DNA from 2 places in the Streptomyces sp. NPDC007264 genome. Region 2 is predicted to be linked to the other one. Evidence: riboswitches for the same ligand, from Rfam matches in the RefSeq annotation. Region 2 holds a riboswitch; the other holds the start of a gene.
The links. A riboswitch is a leader RNA that binds a small molecule or an ion and turns the genes downstream of it on or off. The one in region 2 is predicted to bind cyclic di-AMP.
Positions count from the first base shown of each region.

Region 1: another riboswitch for cyclic di-AMP. It lies ahead of ACFYMU_RS27275 (transglycosylase SLT domain-containing protein); the one in region 2 lies ahead of ACFYMU_RS22980 (M23 family metallopeptidase).

Region 1 covers NZ_JBIAFD010000018.1:140,422-147,517, forward strand. Annotated here, with positions in the region: gene recQ (DNA helicase RecQ) at 1-1,801, shown strand, start outside; gene fahA (fumarylacetoacetase) at 1,833-3,059, opposite strand; gene ACFYMU_RS27270 (HAD family hydrolase) at 3,415-4,236, shown strand; gene ACFYMU_RS27275 (transglycosylase SLT domain-containing protein) at 4,220-4,717, opposite strand; cyclic di-AMP (ydaO/yuaA leader) riboswitch at 4,722-4,887, opposite strand; gene ACFYMU_RS27280 (CocE/NonD family hydrolase) at 5,257-7,096, opposite strand, start outside.
Region 2 covers NZ_JBIAFD010000013.1:153,055-160,150, forward strand. Annotated here, with positions in the region: gene ACFYMU_RS22965 (GNAT family N-acetyltransferase) at 1-1,965, opposite strand, end outside; gene ACFYMU_RS22970 (HPr family phosphocarrier protein) at 2,152-2,433, shown strand; gene ACFYMU_RS22975 (GntR family transcriptional regulator) at 2,679-3,374, opposite strand; gene ACFYMU_RS22980 (M23 family metallopeptidase) at 3,571-4,323, opposite strand; cyclic di-AMP (ydaO/yuaA leader) riboswitch at 4,336-4,482, opposite strand; gene ACFYMU_RS22985 (M16 family metallopeptidase) at 4,730-6,118, opposite strand; gene ACFYMU_RS22990 (M16 family metallopeptidase) at 6,115-7,096, opposite strand, start outside.

The DNA of each region.
Region 1 (7,096 bases), on a different contig from region 2:
GCAGGACCAGGTGGACGCGCTGCGGGCGCTCGGTGTGCGCGCCGGATTCGTCAACTCCACGCAGGACTTCGACGAGCGGCGCGTGGTGGAGGCCGAGTTCCTGGCCGGCGAGCTGGACCTGCTGTACCTGGCCCCGGAGCGGCTGCGTCTGGAGTCCACCCGCGATCTGCTCTCGCGCGGCAAGATCTCGGTGTTCGCCATCGACGAGGCGCACTGCGTGTCCCAGTGGGGCCACGACTTCCGCCCCGACTACCTGGCCCTGTCCCTGCTGGGCGAGCGCTGGCCGGACGTCCCCCGGATCGCGCTCACGGCGACGGCGACGCGGGCGACGCACCAGGAGATCATCCAGCGGCTCGGCATGCCGGCGGCGCGGCACTTCGTGGCGAGCTTCGACCGGCCCAACATCCAGTACCGGATCGTTCCGAAGGCCGACCCCAAGAAGCAGTTGCTGGCGTTCCTGCGCGAGGAGCACCCGGGCGACGCGGGCATCGTCTACTGCCTCTCGCGGAACTCGGTGGAGAAGACGGCGGAGTTCCTCACCCGCAGCGGTGTCGAGGCGGTGCCGTACCACGCGGGACTGGACGCGGGCACGCGCGCGGCCCATCAGTCCCGCTTTCTGCGCGAGGACGGCCTCGTGGTGGTCGCGACCATCGCGTTCGGCATGGGCATCGACAAGCCGGACGTGCGGTTCGTCGCCCATCTGGACCTGCCGAAGTCGATCGAGGGCTACTACCAGGAGACGGGCCGGGCGGGCCGCGACGGGCTGCCGTCCACGGCCTGGATGGCCTACGGGCTGAACGACGTCATCCAGCAGCGCAAGCTGATCCAGTCCGGAGAGGGTGACGAGGCGTTCCGCCGCCGCGCCCAGGCGCATCTGGACGCGATGCTGGCCCTGTGCGAGACGGCCCAGTGCCGCCGCGGCCATCTGCTCGCCTACTTCGGCCAGGACCCCGAGCCGAGCGGCTGCGGCAACTGCGACACGTGTCTGGTTCCGCCCGACACCTGGGACGGGACGATCGCGGCGCAGAAAGTGCTGTCCGCCGTGTGGCGGCTGCACCGGGAGCGGCGGCAGAAGTTCGGCGCGGTGCAGATCGTCGACATCCTGCTGGGACGGCGCACGGCCAAGGTGATCCAGTTCGACCACGACCAGCTGTCCGTCTTCGGTATCGGCGAGGAGCTGACCGAGGGCGAATGGCGGGGTGTCATGCGGCAGTTGCTGGCGCAGGGGCTGCTGGCGGTCGAGGGCGAGTACGGCACGCTGGTGCTGACCGAGGAGAGCGGTGCGGTACTGCGGCGGGAGCGTGAGGTGCCGCTGCGCAAGGAGCCGAAGAAGCCGGAGGTGCCCCGGTCGTCGGGCTCGGCACGGCCCGAGCGCAAGGCGAAGGCGGCCGCCGCCGAGCTGCCCCCGGAGCTGCTGCCCGCCTTCGAGGCCCTGCGCGCGTGGCGTGCCGAACAGGCCCGGGAGCAGGGTGTCCCGGCGTACGTCGTCTTCCACGACGCCACGCTGCGGGAGATCGTCATGCGCCGGCCCGGTTCGGTGGCGGAGCTGGGCACCGTCGGCGGGGTCGGCGAGAAGAAGCTGGCCACGTACGGCGAAGGGGTGCTCGGGGTGCTCGCGGCCCTGGGCGGCCCCGCCGAGGCCGCCCCCGCCCCCGCCCCCGCCCCCGCCGAGGCCGCCCCCGCCGACGCCGACGCCGACGCCGACGCCGACGCCGACGCCGACGACGGCGCCGGACCCGGCCCGGAGCCGGACCGGGACATGGGGCAGGAGCCGGAGCCGGAGCCGGACGACTGGTTCTAGAACGGCGCCGGGCCCCAGCGCCCGGCGCGCCTCAGCCCGCGGTGTCCACCGCCGGTACCACCCGGCCTGTCACCTCGCCGAGCCCGACCCGTGTCCCGTCCGGCCCGGGCGCCCACGCCGTCAGCGTGACCACGTCCCCGTCCTCCAGGAACGCCCGCTTGCCGTCGGGGAGTTCGAGAGCGTCGCGGCCGTTCCAGGTGAGTTCGAGGAGCGAGCCGCGTTCGCGCTCCGCCGCGCCGCTCACGGTGCCCGAGCCGTACAGGTCGCCCGTCCGCAGCGACGCCCCGTTCACCGTCATGTGGGCCAGTTGCTGGGCCGCCGTCCAGTACATGGTGGAGAAGGGTGGCCGGGAGACGACATGGCCGTTGATCGCGACGGAGATGCGCAGGTCGTAGCCGGCCGGTTCCTCCCGCGCGTCGTCCAGGTACGGCAGCAGCGGATGGGTGCGCTCCGGCGGCGCCACCCGCGCCTGCTCCAGCGCGTCCAGCGGGGTGATCCACGCCGAGACCGATGTGGCGAACGACTTGCCGAGGAACGGCCCCAGCGGCACGTACTCCCACGCCTGGATGTCCCGCGCCGACCAGTCGTTGAGCAGGCACAGCCCGAAGACGTGGTCACGGAACGCGGACAGCGCCACCGGCCGGCCCAGCCGCGACGGGACCCCCACCACGAAGCCCACCTCCGCCTCGATGTCCAGGCGGACGGACGGGCCGAAGACCGGAGCGGGGTCCGTGGGGGCCTTCCGCTGCCCCTGTGGACGCACGACGTCCGTGCCCGACACCACGACGGTCCCCGACCGCCCGTGGTAACCGATCGGCAGATGCTTCCAGTTGGGGGTCAGCGAGTCCTCCGCGTCCGGACGGAAGATCCGCCCCACATTGCGGGCGTGGTTCTCGGAGGCGTAGAAGTCGACGTAGTCCGCGACCTCGAAGGGCAGGTGGAGGGTCACCTCGGACAGCGGGCGCATCAGCGGCTCCACCGTCTCCCGGTGCGCGGGCACCGTCACCCACGCCGTCAGCGCCCGGCGCACGTCCGACCATGCGGTGCGGCCCGCGGCCAGCAGCGGTCCCAGGGACGGCCGCGCCAGCAGGGAGGCGTACGGGGAGCCGAGGGCCTCGGCCGCCGCGCCGGCGTCGAGCACGTGGTCGCCCAGGCGGACGCCGACGGTGCGCTCGTCGGAGCCTGCGGGGGAGAACACGCCGTAGGGGAGGTTGTGCGGGCCGAAGGGGTCGCCCTCGGGGACGTCGAAGGGGGGCATGGGATGCTGCCTCGCTCTCGTGCGTTCCGGTGGTGCCGTGCAGGGGTGGTTGCAGGTGGTCGCGGCACACGTTACGGGTGGGCCGCCCGTCGTGGACAGCGTCTACCGGCTGCGGCGGCGGACGGACCCGCACCCACCGGACCGTTCTCCCACAGCTCCCAGCACCACGAGATGATCACGTGGCTGCGCGACCGCTTCGAAGGCGGGGTGCAGGTGCGCGAGTGATGCGCTTCGTGTGCTGCGGCACGGGGTTCGCGTCGTCGCGGCGGGTACGGCATCTGGCCGCGGCGCACGGCTGGATCCTCGTCCGGTTCGCGCCGAGCACGCCGGGGTGTTCCATCCGTATTCTCTGATCATGGCCGCACCCCTTGCATATGCACTCATCGCCACCGACCTGGACGGAACCCTGCTGCGTGGTGACGACACGCTCTCCGACCGGTCGAAGGCCGCGCTGGCGCGGGCCGTGGCGGCCGGCGCCCAGCACCTGGTGGTCACGGGGCGTCCGGCGCCCAGGGTGCGGCCGCTGCTCGACGACCTGGGCAGCAGGGGGCTCGCGGTGTGCGGACAGGGCGCGCAGGTGTACGACGCCGGCGCGGACCGGCTGCTGTTCTCCGTCACGCTGGACCGGGAGTTGGCGGAGACCGCGCTCGGCAAGGTCGAGGCCGAGGTGGGGCAGGTCTACGCGGCCGTCGACCAGGACGGGGTGCACGGGCTCACCCTCGTCGAGCCCGGCTACCGGATGCCGCACCCCACCCTGCCCGCGGTGCGGGTCGAGCGGCGCGACGACCTGTGGTGCGAGCCCATCAGCAAGGTGCTGCTGCGCCACCCCACCCTGTCCGACGACGAGTTGGCGATGGCGGCCCGCGGTGCGATCGGGTCGCTGGCGACGGTCACCATGTCGGGGCCCGGAACCGTCGAACTCCAGCCGTGCGGCATCACGAAGGCGACGGGACTCGCGCTGGCCGCCGAGCATCTGGGCCTGAGCCCGTCCCGGACCATCGCCTTCGGCGACATGCCCAACGACATCCCCATGTTCGACTGGGCCGCGCACGGCGTCGCCATGGCCAATGCCCATCCCGAACTCAAGGCGGTCGCCGACGAGATCACCCTGTCCAACGAGGACGACGGCATCGCCGTCGTCCTCGAGAGACTCTTCGGGGTCAGTACGCGCTGTTGACGTTGTCGATCGAGCCGTACCTGTGGGCCGCGTAGTTGCAGGCGGCCGTGATGTTCGCGATCGGGTCGTAGGGGTCGTACGCCGTGCCGGGCACGTGGTAGGTGCGGAAGGTCGGGTCGATGACCTGCAGGAGGCCCTTGGACGGGATGCCCTTCGCGGCGTTGCTGTCCCAGTTGTTGATGGCCCTCGGGTTGCCCGACGACTCGCGCATCACATTGCGGTAGATCCCGTTGTAGGACCCGGGAATCCCGTGCTTCGCCATGACGGTCAGCGACTGACGGATCCAGCCGTCGAGGCTGCCGCGGTAAGCCGTGGCGGTCGCCGGTGCGGCGGCGGGAGCGGCGGCCGAAGCGCTCGTCGCACCCACGACGGGAAGAGCGAGCACGGCGGCACCGGTCGCCGCGGCGGCGAGGGTGCGGCGGATGCGGGCGGCCTTGGACCGGTCGTTCCGACGGCGTGCGGGCAGGGCGAAAGCGGGCATGTCGTTTTCCTCTCCGGCGCCTGCGAGGTGAGCTGTCGGGTTCGGGCTGGGAGGTGCCCGGCCGTGTCCTCGGTTCCGAGGGCGTGGCTTCACCCCGAGCCGTTCCGGCGCGGTGTCCGGTTCGGCGACCTACCTGGGTCCCCCGCTCCTGCCGTCATCGGTCGATGGGCCCTCGAGCGGCGGCAGGATTCGGCGATCCGCTCGGGTCGAGAGGAAGGTAAGCGAGGGGAGATGTCGGGAACAAGCCGGAAGTCGCGGTCCAGCCGAAATGACCTTGAGATTCCGCAATGTGGATATTGGTCCCCCGTGGAGTCGGCAGTCAACATGCCCTTTGTAGAAGGAAAGTTGACTACATGACCGAAAAGAGCCATATAGTGGTGGCGTGACCGAATTCACTGGCGCCCTGCCGACGGTAAGGAACTTGGCGTTATGGGAAATCGGGTGCCAATTCGGGCAAATGGGGTGGAGGTCGCCGGCCCCCCCGAGGATCCCCGCACGCCTTCGATGTCCTGGTGGCGAAGGTCACAGGAAGTGAGCCCTTAATGCCCCCTATTCGGGCATTTCGCTGGTGCGGGGGAGGTGGGCGTCGTACGGGGAATCCGCGTCACCCATGTCCGGTGGAACACCACTTCGTCGCCGTCCCCGCAGACGAGCTCGTCCGACACGACGAACTCCGCCGCCGTGCAGACGATCCCGGAGTGCGTCTCCACCCTGGCGTCCCATCCCGTCTCCGGGCGGTGCATCCGCACGGACCGGTCCCAGCGGGCGCGGGCCGTCAGCGGGTCGGCGTCCTCGACGGTGTACGTCTCCCGGGCGTCCTCGGCGACCTCGAGACCGTCGGGGTACACCAGAACACCCTCCCGGCAGGGGGCGAGTTCCAGGCGCCACTCGCCCTTCGCCACGTCCCGGACCACCAGCCGGCTCGGGCGCGGTTCGTCGAGCGTGGCCGGGGAGCTGACGCCCAGCGGCTCGGCGTGCTCCGGCTCCCCGAACACGAGGGGCGGCCCCGACTGCGCCGTGCGCACGGGAAGTTCGAGCCGACTGCCCGACGGATCCAGGACGAGGCCCGCCTCCGCGCCCGGTTGCGGCCACAGCCACGGCCAGTACACGGAGGACACGGCTAGGCGGATGCGGTGGCCGGGCGGGAAGGCGTGGCCGGTGCCGCCCAGCTCGACCACCACGTCCTCGGTGGCCCCCGGGGCCCGGGAGGCCGTCCGGTCGCCGCCGGCACGCGCGGACAGGTCCAGGACGCCGCGGGTGACGAGGACCGACGTCCCGTCGGGCGCCACGTCGCACAGCCGGGCGACCACCTGCCCGCACGGCGCCGGGCAGGTCAGCCGCAGTCGTACCCGGGGCCGCCCCAGCACCCAGGTCTCCTCCTCCGCCCCGAACTCGAAGCACACCGACCTCGCGTCCTCCTCGCGCTGGTCGGGCGGCAGGTCCGCGTCGCCGCCGCGGGGGACGAAGCGGCCGGCGTCCAGACCGGTGTGCAGCGGGGACCGCACGGGCACAGGGGCGCCCCGGAGCGCGTAGGGGACCGGGGTGACGTTCGGCGACGGCCACGACGGCTCGCCGACCCAGCGGCCCGGCAGCCCCTCGCACCCGGCCGCGGGAGGGCGGGCGCCGGTGACGTACGCGCGCAGCAGCGGCTCCGCCATGACCCCCGTGTCCCTGCCCCTGAGCCAGTGGTCCCACCAGCGGAGGGTCTCCTGGAGGAAGCCGATCGCCGGGCCGGGCGGCAGACCGTGGTCGGGGTACGCGTGCGGCCACGGCCCGATCAGGCCCCGTACGCGGTCGGCCGGAAGGCGCTCCAGGAGGGCGAGCACGGTGTCCCGGTACGGGTCGTGCCAGCCGCCCACCGCGAGCACGGCGGCCCGGACCGCGCCGGCGTCCCCGGAGAGGGTGCCGTGGCCTTCTCGGGTGCCCTGCTCGCGCGGGTCCGCCCGGACACGGGCGGGAGGGTGGAGTGCCTCCAGGCGCCTGAGCCAGTCGTCGCGCCACACCGTGCCCACGTACCGGGGGTCCGGCGGCTGGGCCGCGAGACCGAGCACCGCCGCCGCCCGGGCGCGAGTGGGGCCGGAGAGGACGGAACCGCCGGGGTGCTCCGCGTCGCGGTCGCACGGGTGGCAGGGGCGGTACGGGTCGTACGGGTCGTACGGGTCATGCGGGTCGTACGGCTTGTACGTGCTGTACGGCTCGTATGGGTCGTACGGGTCGTCGGCGGGGCAGACCGCGACGACCGCCTTGAGCGGCTCCGGGGCGAGGGCGGCGACCCGGAGGGCGGCGGAGCCGCCCCGGGAGAGGCCGAACATGCCCACGCGGCCGTCGCACCAGGGCTGCGCGGCCAGCCACTCGACGACCTCGACGCCGTCCGAGGGC
Region 2 (7,096 bases):
GGGATAGGCGGGGATGAGTCGGGCCCCGGGCGGTGCCGCCACCGGGGTGACCGGCCGCTCCACGGGCCGTGCCAGGTCGCTCCGCTGGGCCTGCGGCGACGTGCCGGCCGCCCTGGACAGCGCCCCCGCGATCCCGCCCATCTCGACGTGCGCCACGAGGACCGGCTTGGCCGGGGCCGCCGCCGCGGCCGACCGGAGCGCCTCCGCCAGCGCCGCGTCCTGGGTGTGGTTCTCGCCGACCGCCGGTATCGCCGTCACCACGACGGCATCGCACGAGTCGTCGGCCAGCGCCGCCGACAGCGCCCGGTGGAAGTCCTCGGCGGAGGCCGCCGTCGTCAGGTCGAGCGGCCGCGACGGCCGCAGCCCCTCGGTCAGGCACGCGTCGTACGTCAGCAGCCCCAGCGACTCGGAGTTCCCGAGGATGGCCACCCGCGGCCCGGCCGGCAGCGGCTGGCGGGCCAGCAGCAGCCCCGTGTCCACCAGCTCGGTGATCGTGTCCACCCGGAGCACGCCGGCCTGCCGCAGCAGGGCGGACACCGTGGCGTGCGGCAGCCGTGTGGCCCGTACGGCATGCCCCTGCGGCGCGCCCCCGTGCCGCGCTCCCTGCACGACGACCAGGGGTTTGGCCAGGGCCGTCCGGCGGGCGAGGCGGGTGAACTTGCGCGGGTTGCCGATGGACTCCAGGTACATCAGGGCGACATCGGTGTCCGGGTCGTCGTACCAGTACTGCAGGACGTCGTTGCCCGACACGTCCGCCCGGTTCCCGGAGGAGACGAAGGTCGACACGCCCGTGACCCCGGTGACGCCTCCCCCGCGCCGCTGAAGCCGCGACAGCAGCGCGATCCCGATGGCACCGGACTGGGCGAAGAGTCCGATGCGCCCCGGGCGCGGCATCTCGGGCGCCAGGGACGCGTTGAGCCGGACCGAGGGTGAGGTGTTGATGATCCCGAAGGCGTTCGGCCCGATGATCCGCATGCCGTACGACCGGGCCCGGCGCACCAGTTCCCGCTGCCGCCGCCGTCCCTCCTGGCCGCTCTCGGCGTATCCCGCGGAGACCACCACGAGCCCCTGCACCCCGTGCTCGCCGCACTCGGTGACGACCTCGGGAACACGCTCCGCGGGCACGGCGACGACGGCGAGGTCGACCGGCTCGGCGATCTCGCGGACGGAGCGGTGGGCCGGGACCCCGTCGAGTTCCTGCTGCCCGTCGGGGAACGCCCTGTTCACCGCGTACAGGCGGCCGGTGAAGCCGGCGTCCCGGAGGTGGTCGAGCACGCTGCGGCCCACTCCCCCGGGCGCGCGGCCCGTGCCGATGACCGCGACCGAGCCGGGCGCGAGCAGCCGCTTGACCGACCGCGCCTCGGCCCGCTGCTCCCGCGCGCGCTGCACGGCGAGCGACCGGTCGGTGGGCTCCAGGTCGAACTCCAGCCGGACGACGCCGTCCTCGAAGCTGCGCTTCTGCCGGTACCCGGCGTCCGTGAACACCTTGATCATCTTGGTGTTGGCGGGCAGCACCTCGGCGGTGAACCGGCGGATGCCGCGCTCCCGGGCCACCGCGGCGATGTGCTCGAGGAGGGCCGACGCGACCCCGCGCCCCTGGTGGGCGTCCTGGACCAGGAAGGCGACCTCGGCCTCGTCGGTCGGCCCCGCGGCGGGCCGGCCGTCGGCGCCGATGCGGTCGTAGCGCACGGTGGCGATGAACTCGCCGGCCACCGTGGCGGCGAGTCCCACCCTGTCCACGAAGTCGTGGTGGGTGAAGCGGTGGACGTCCTTGGCGGACAGGCGAGGGTACGGCGCGAAGAAGCGGTAGTACTTCGACTCGTCCGAGACCTGCTCGTAGAAGCTGACGAGGCGCTCGGCGTCGTCGGCGGTGATGGGCCTGATGCGCGCGGTGCCGCCGTCGCGCAGCACCACGTCGGCCTCCCAGTGGGCGGGATACTCGTGCCGGTCCGACGCGATCTGCATGGGCCCCAGGGTAAGGCTCGCGTCCGGCGCCGGCGCGGGGCGGTCCGGGGGAACCGTTTGGGAACCGTCCGGGAACCGTCCGGGAACCGTCCGGGCCCCCGGGACACGACCGGCATCCCTTCCGGGCGCGCCTCACCGTATGGGAAACTGGTCTAGACAAGATTGACACCTGAAGGGCAGCATCACATGGCTGAGCGCCGCGTCAACGTCGGCTGGGCCGAGGGCCTCCACGCCCGCCCCGCCTCCATCTTCGTCCGGGCGGCCACGGCCTCCGGAGTCCCCATGACGATCGCCAAGGCCGGCGGCAACCCCGTCAACGCCGCATCCATGCTGGCGGTTCTCGGTCTGGGCGCCCAGGGCGGCGAGGAGATCGTGCTCGCCTCCGAGGCGGAGGGGGCGGACGCCGCGCTCGACCGCCTGGCCAAGCTGGTGGCCGAGGGGCTCGAGGAGCTTCCCGAGACCGTCTGACCCTTCCCTCCCCGCGGTGCGGCGGAGCCTCGTCGGCTTTCACGGCGGACGCGGCTCCGCCGCATTCGTGTCTCTCGGCCGGGGGACGTGCCCGTTCGGCACCACCGCGCGCGCATTCCGCGGGGTGCGCAGAAAATCCCCGAGGCGCACACGAATCACCCACGCGGCTATTTCCACGGCCATGCGAAAAACGGGCAGCCCGAATAGCCCCCGTCGAATATCCCTCTTTGTATACGGTGCTCGTGTTAATACCGAGGCCCCGAGATGTTTACGGCTTGTTGCGAAGTCCTCACACGGTCCGTCCGGTCTCCCGCGCCGGGGAAGCGGAGGCGGTGCGCGGCGGTCGCGCGCTCGGTGTGCAGCGCCGTGAGGGTCCGCGCCCGCTCGCCGTCCCCGCGCGCGACGGCGTCCACGATGCCGCCGTGTTCGGCCCAGGACTCCACGGGGTCGGCCGGCGCCTCCACCGCGTACATCCAGGCGATCTTGTGCCGCAGCTGGGCGAGCGTCGAGGTCAGCGCGGGGCTCCCGCATGCCTGTGCGAGCGTCTCGTGGAACCAGCCGCCCAGCGAGCGCAGATCGTCGCTGTTGCCCTTCCTGGCCCGCTCCTGCCCCAGCCGGACCAGGCCCCGCAGCACCTTCAGATGGGCCTCGGTGCGCCGCTGCGCGGCCCGCGCGGCCCCGAGCGGCTCCAGCAGCATCCGCATCTCCAGGAGGTCGGCGGCCTCCCGCTCGGTGGGTTCCGCCACGCACGCGCCGGCATGCCTGCGGGTGACGACGAAGCCCTCGGCCTCCAGCGTGCGCAGGGCCTCGCGCACGGGGACGCGCGAGACGCCGTAGCGACGCGCGAGGAGTTCCTCGGTGAGCCGGGCGCCCCGCTCGTAGACACCCGCGACGATGTCATCACGGATCGCCGTGCATACCGAGTGCGCCGGAATACGCATGTCCGACCTCCGCCTTAATCCCCGTGAAACGCCGCCGCTCGGCGGGTGTTCAGCCGACTCTATTGCAGCGGGCCGGAATTTCCGACGGCGGACCGGAATCCATGGATATTTTTTGGACAGCAGTCCTTCGAAACGACGATGACCCCGGCCCGTCGGCCGAGGTCATCGGACACCCGCACCCCATCGGGACGCGCGGTCAGACGTTCACACCGTGGGCCCTGAGGTAGGCGACGGGGTTGATGTCCGAGCCGTACTCCGGGGTCGTACGCGCCTCGAAGTGCAGGTGCGGCCCGGTCACGTTGCCGGTGGCCCCGGAGAGGGCTATCTGCCGGCCGGGGGTGACCCGCTGGCCCACGGAGACGCCGATGGACGACAGGTGCCCGTACTGCGTGTAGGTGCCGTCGTTCATCCTGATGACGATCTGGTTGCCGTACGCGCCGCCCCAGCCCGCCTCGACGACGGTGCCGGCGCCGACCGCGTGCACGGGCGTGCCCGTCGCGGCGTGGAAGTCGATGCCGGTGTGGGTACCGGAGGACCACAGGGAGCCGCCGGTGCGGTAGCCGGTGGAGACGTACGAGCCGTGGATCGGCGCCACGTACGCGTTCAGGCGCCTGCGCTCAGCCTCGCGGGCGGCGCGCTCCTTCGCCGCACGCTCCTTCGCGGCCTTCTCCGCGGCCCGCCTGCGCGCGGTCTCCTCGGCCGTCTTCTGTTCGGCGGCCTGCTTCTGGGCCGCGGCCTGGGCGTCGATCGTCTCGGCGACCGAGTCGCCGAGCGAGACGGCCCGCATCAGTCCGGTCTGCTCGACGGGGTCGCCGGCCGCGAACGCGGGGGCGGACAGGGTGCCGATGACACCGGTCGTGGTGAGCGCCGCGACACCCACGGCGTTCGTGGTCGTGCGCTTCACGCGGCTCGGACGGCGGTGCTTCCCGCCGGCGCAGGTGAACGCCATGAAGTGACTGGTCCTTTCCTTCCCTCTCGCCTACCGGGTTAGCTGACGGGTTCGGAGCAGGAAGGTCTCCTACGGGCGGCGCCCGATTCACCCCAGGGACTGCGGTGGGTCCCCGGCTCCCCTGGCTCGCGCCGTACGGGGACTCGGCGATGACTGTCCGGTGCCGCGGACGCGGCCTACTGCCTGACGGACAGCCGGACCGACGCTAAGCGCGGCCTTTCCCGATCGACAAACCGAGCCCGGGATTTGTAGCGCATCCCACAGGGCAGAAGGGCAACCTCCGTGGCAATGCGGACAAAACACCGACGACAGGGGCCCCGGTGACCGAACAGTCACCGGGGCCCCTCGGGACGCCGTCGCCGTGCGCGCGTGTCCTCCACGGTTCCACGCGCGCGTACCCGCCCTCCTACTCGGCCGGGACGACGCTCACTTCGCCGATGCCGAGCGCCTCGACCGGCTCCGCGATCTTCGCCGCGTCGCCGACCAGGACGGTCACCAGACGGTCCACCGGGAACGCGTTCACGACCGCGGCCGTGGCCTCCACCGTGCCCGTGGCGGCGAGCGTCTGATACAGCGTCGCCTGGTAGTCGTCCGGAAGGTGCTGCTCGACCTGGTCGGCGAGCGTGCTCGCGACGGCCGCCGCGGTCTCGAACTTGAGCGGCGCCACCCCCACCAGGTTCTGCACGGCGACATCGCGCTCGGCGTCCGTCAGCCCCTCGGCCGCCAGGGTGCGCAGCACCTTCCACAGGTCGTCGAGCGCCGGGCCGGTGTTGGGCGTGTCGACGGAGCCGCTGATGGCGAGCATCGCCGCACCGGTCCCGTCGGGCGCGGAGCGCAGTACCTGGCCGAACGCCCGCACGCCGTAGGTGTAGCCCTTCTCCTCGCGCAGGACGCGGTCCAGGCGGGAGGTGAGGGTGCCGCCGAGGCAGTAGGTGCCGAGCACCTGCGCGGGCCACACCCGGTCGTGGCGGTCGGCACCGACACGCCCGATGAGCAGCTGCGTCTGGACGGCACCGGGGCGATCCACGATGATCACCCGGCCGGTGTCGTCGGCGGTCACCGGCGGCACGGCGCGCGGCTTGGCGGGCGCCCCCGTCCAGGCGCCGAGGGTCTCGCCCAGCAGTGCGTCCAGGTCGACCCCGGTGAGGTCGCCGACCACGACGGCGGTGGCCGTCGCGGGCCGCACATACCGCTCGTAGAAGGCGCGGACGGCCGCGGAGTCGATGCGCTCGACCGTCTCCTCGGTGCCCTGGCGCGGGCGCGACATGCGCGAGGAGGCGGGGAACAACTGCCTGGACAGCTCCTTGGCGGCGCGCCGGGCCGGGTTGGCGGTCTCGTGCGGGATCTCGTCGAGGCGGTTGCGCACCAGGCGCTCGACCTCGCTGTCCGCGAACGCCGGCGACCTCAGGGCGTCGGCGAGCAGCCCGAGCGCCTTCGGGAGGCGGGACACGGGCACTTCCAGGGAGAGGCGGACGCCGGGGTGGTCGGCGTGCGCGTCGAGCGTGGCGCCGCAGCGCTCCAACTCGGCGGCGAACTCCTCGGCGGAGTGCTTGTCGGTGCCCTCGGAGAAGGCGCGCGCCATGATCGTGGCGACGCCGTCGAGGCCGGCCGGCTCGGCGTCCAGGGGCGCGTCGAGGAGCACCTCGACGGCCACGACCTGCTGGCCCGGGCGGTGACAGCGCAGCACGGTCATGCCGTTGTCGAGCGTGCCACGCTCGGGGGCCGGGAACGCCCACGGCCTGGCCTCGCCGGGCTGGGGCTGCGGGTGGAAGTCCATGGTCGCGAGCTCGCTCACTTCGCCGACTCCTCGTCATTGCGGTTGCCTTCGCCGGCGGTGCCTTCGGCGGTGGTGCCTTCAGCGGTGCCTTCGGCGGTGGTGCCTTCAGCCGTCTCCTCGGCCTCGGCCGCGACCGGCTCGTACACGAGCACCGCGCGGTTGTCGGGGCGCAGCCGGGCCTGGGCGACCGCCTGCACCTCCTCCGCGGTGACGTCGAGCACGCGCTGGACGGCGGTCAGGGCGAGCTGGGGGTCGCCGAAGAGGACGGCGTAGCGGCACAGTTCGTCGGCGCGGCCCGCGACCGTGCCGAGCCGGTCCAGCCACTCGCGCTCCAACTGGGCCTGGGCGCGCTCCATCTCCTCGGTCGTGGGGCCCTCCTCGGCGAACCGGGCGAGCTCCTCGTCGATGGCCGCCTCGATGACGGGTACCTCGACGTCGCCGGAGGTCTTCACGTCGAGCCAGCCCAGGGACGGCGCCCCGGCCAGCCGCAGCAGGCCGAACCCTGCGGCGACGGCGGTGCGGTCCCGCCGTACGAGCCGGTTGTACAGACGGGATGACTCGCCGCCGCCGAGGACGGTGAGCGCGAGGTCGGCCGCGTCGCACGCGCGCGTGCCGTCGTTCGGCAGCCGGTAGGCGGCCATCAGGGCGCGCGCCGGGACCTCCTCCTCGACGACCTCGCGCAGCTGCGCGCCGATGACGTCGGGCAGCGAGCCGTCGCGCGGCGCGGGCTTGCCGTCGTGCGAGGGGATGGACCCGAAGTACTTCTCGACCCAGGCGAGGGTCTGCTGCGGGTCGATGTCGCCGACGACGGACAGGACGGCGTTGTTGGGCGCGTAGTAGGTGCGGAAGAACTCCCGCGCGTCCTCCAGGGTGGCCGCGTCCAGGTCCGTCATCGACCCGATCGGCGTGTGGTGGTAGGGGTGGCCCTCCGGGTAGGCGAGCGCGGTCAGCTTCTCGAAGGCGGTGCCGTACGGGACGTTGTCGTAGCGCTGGCGG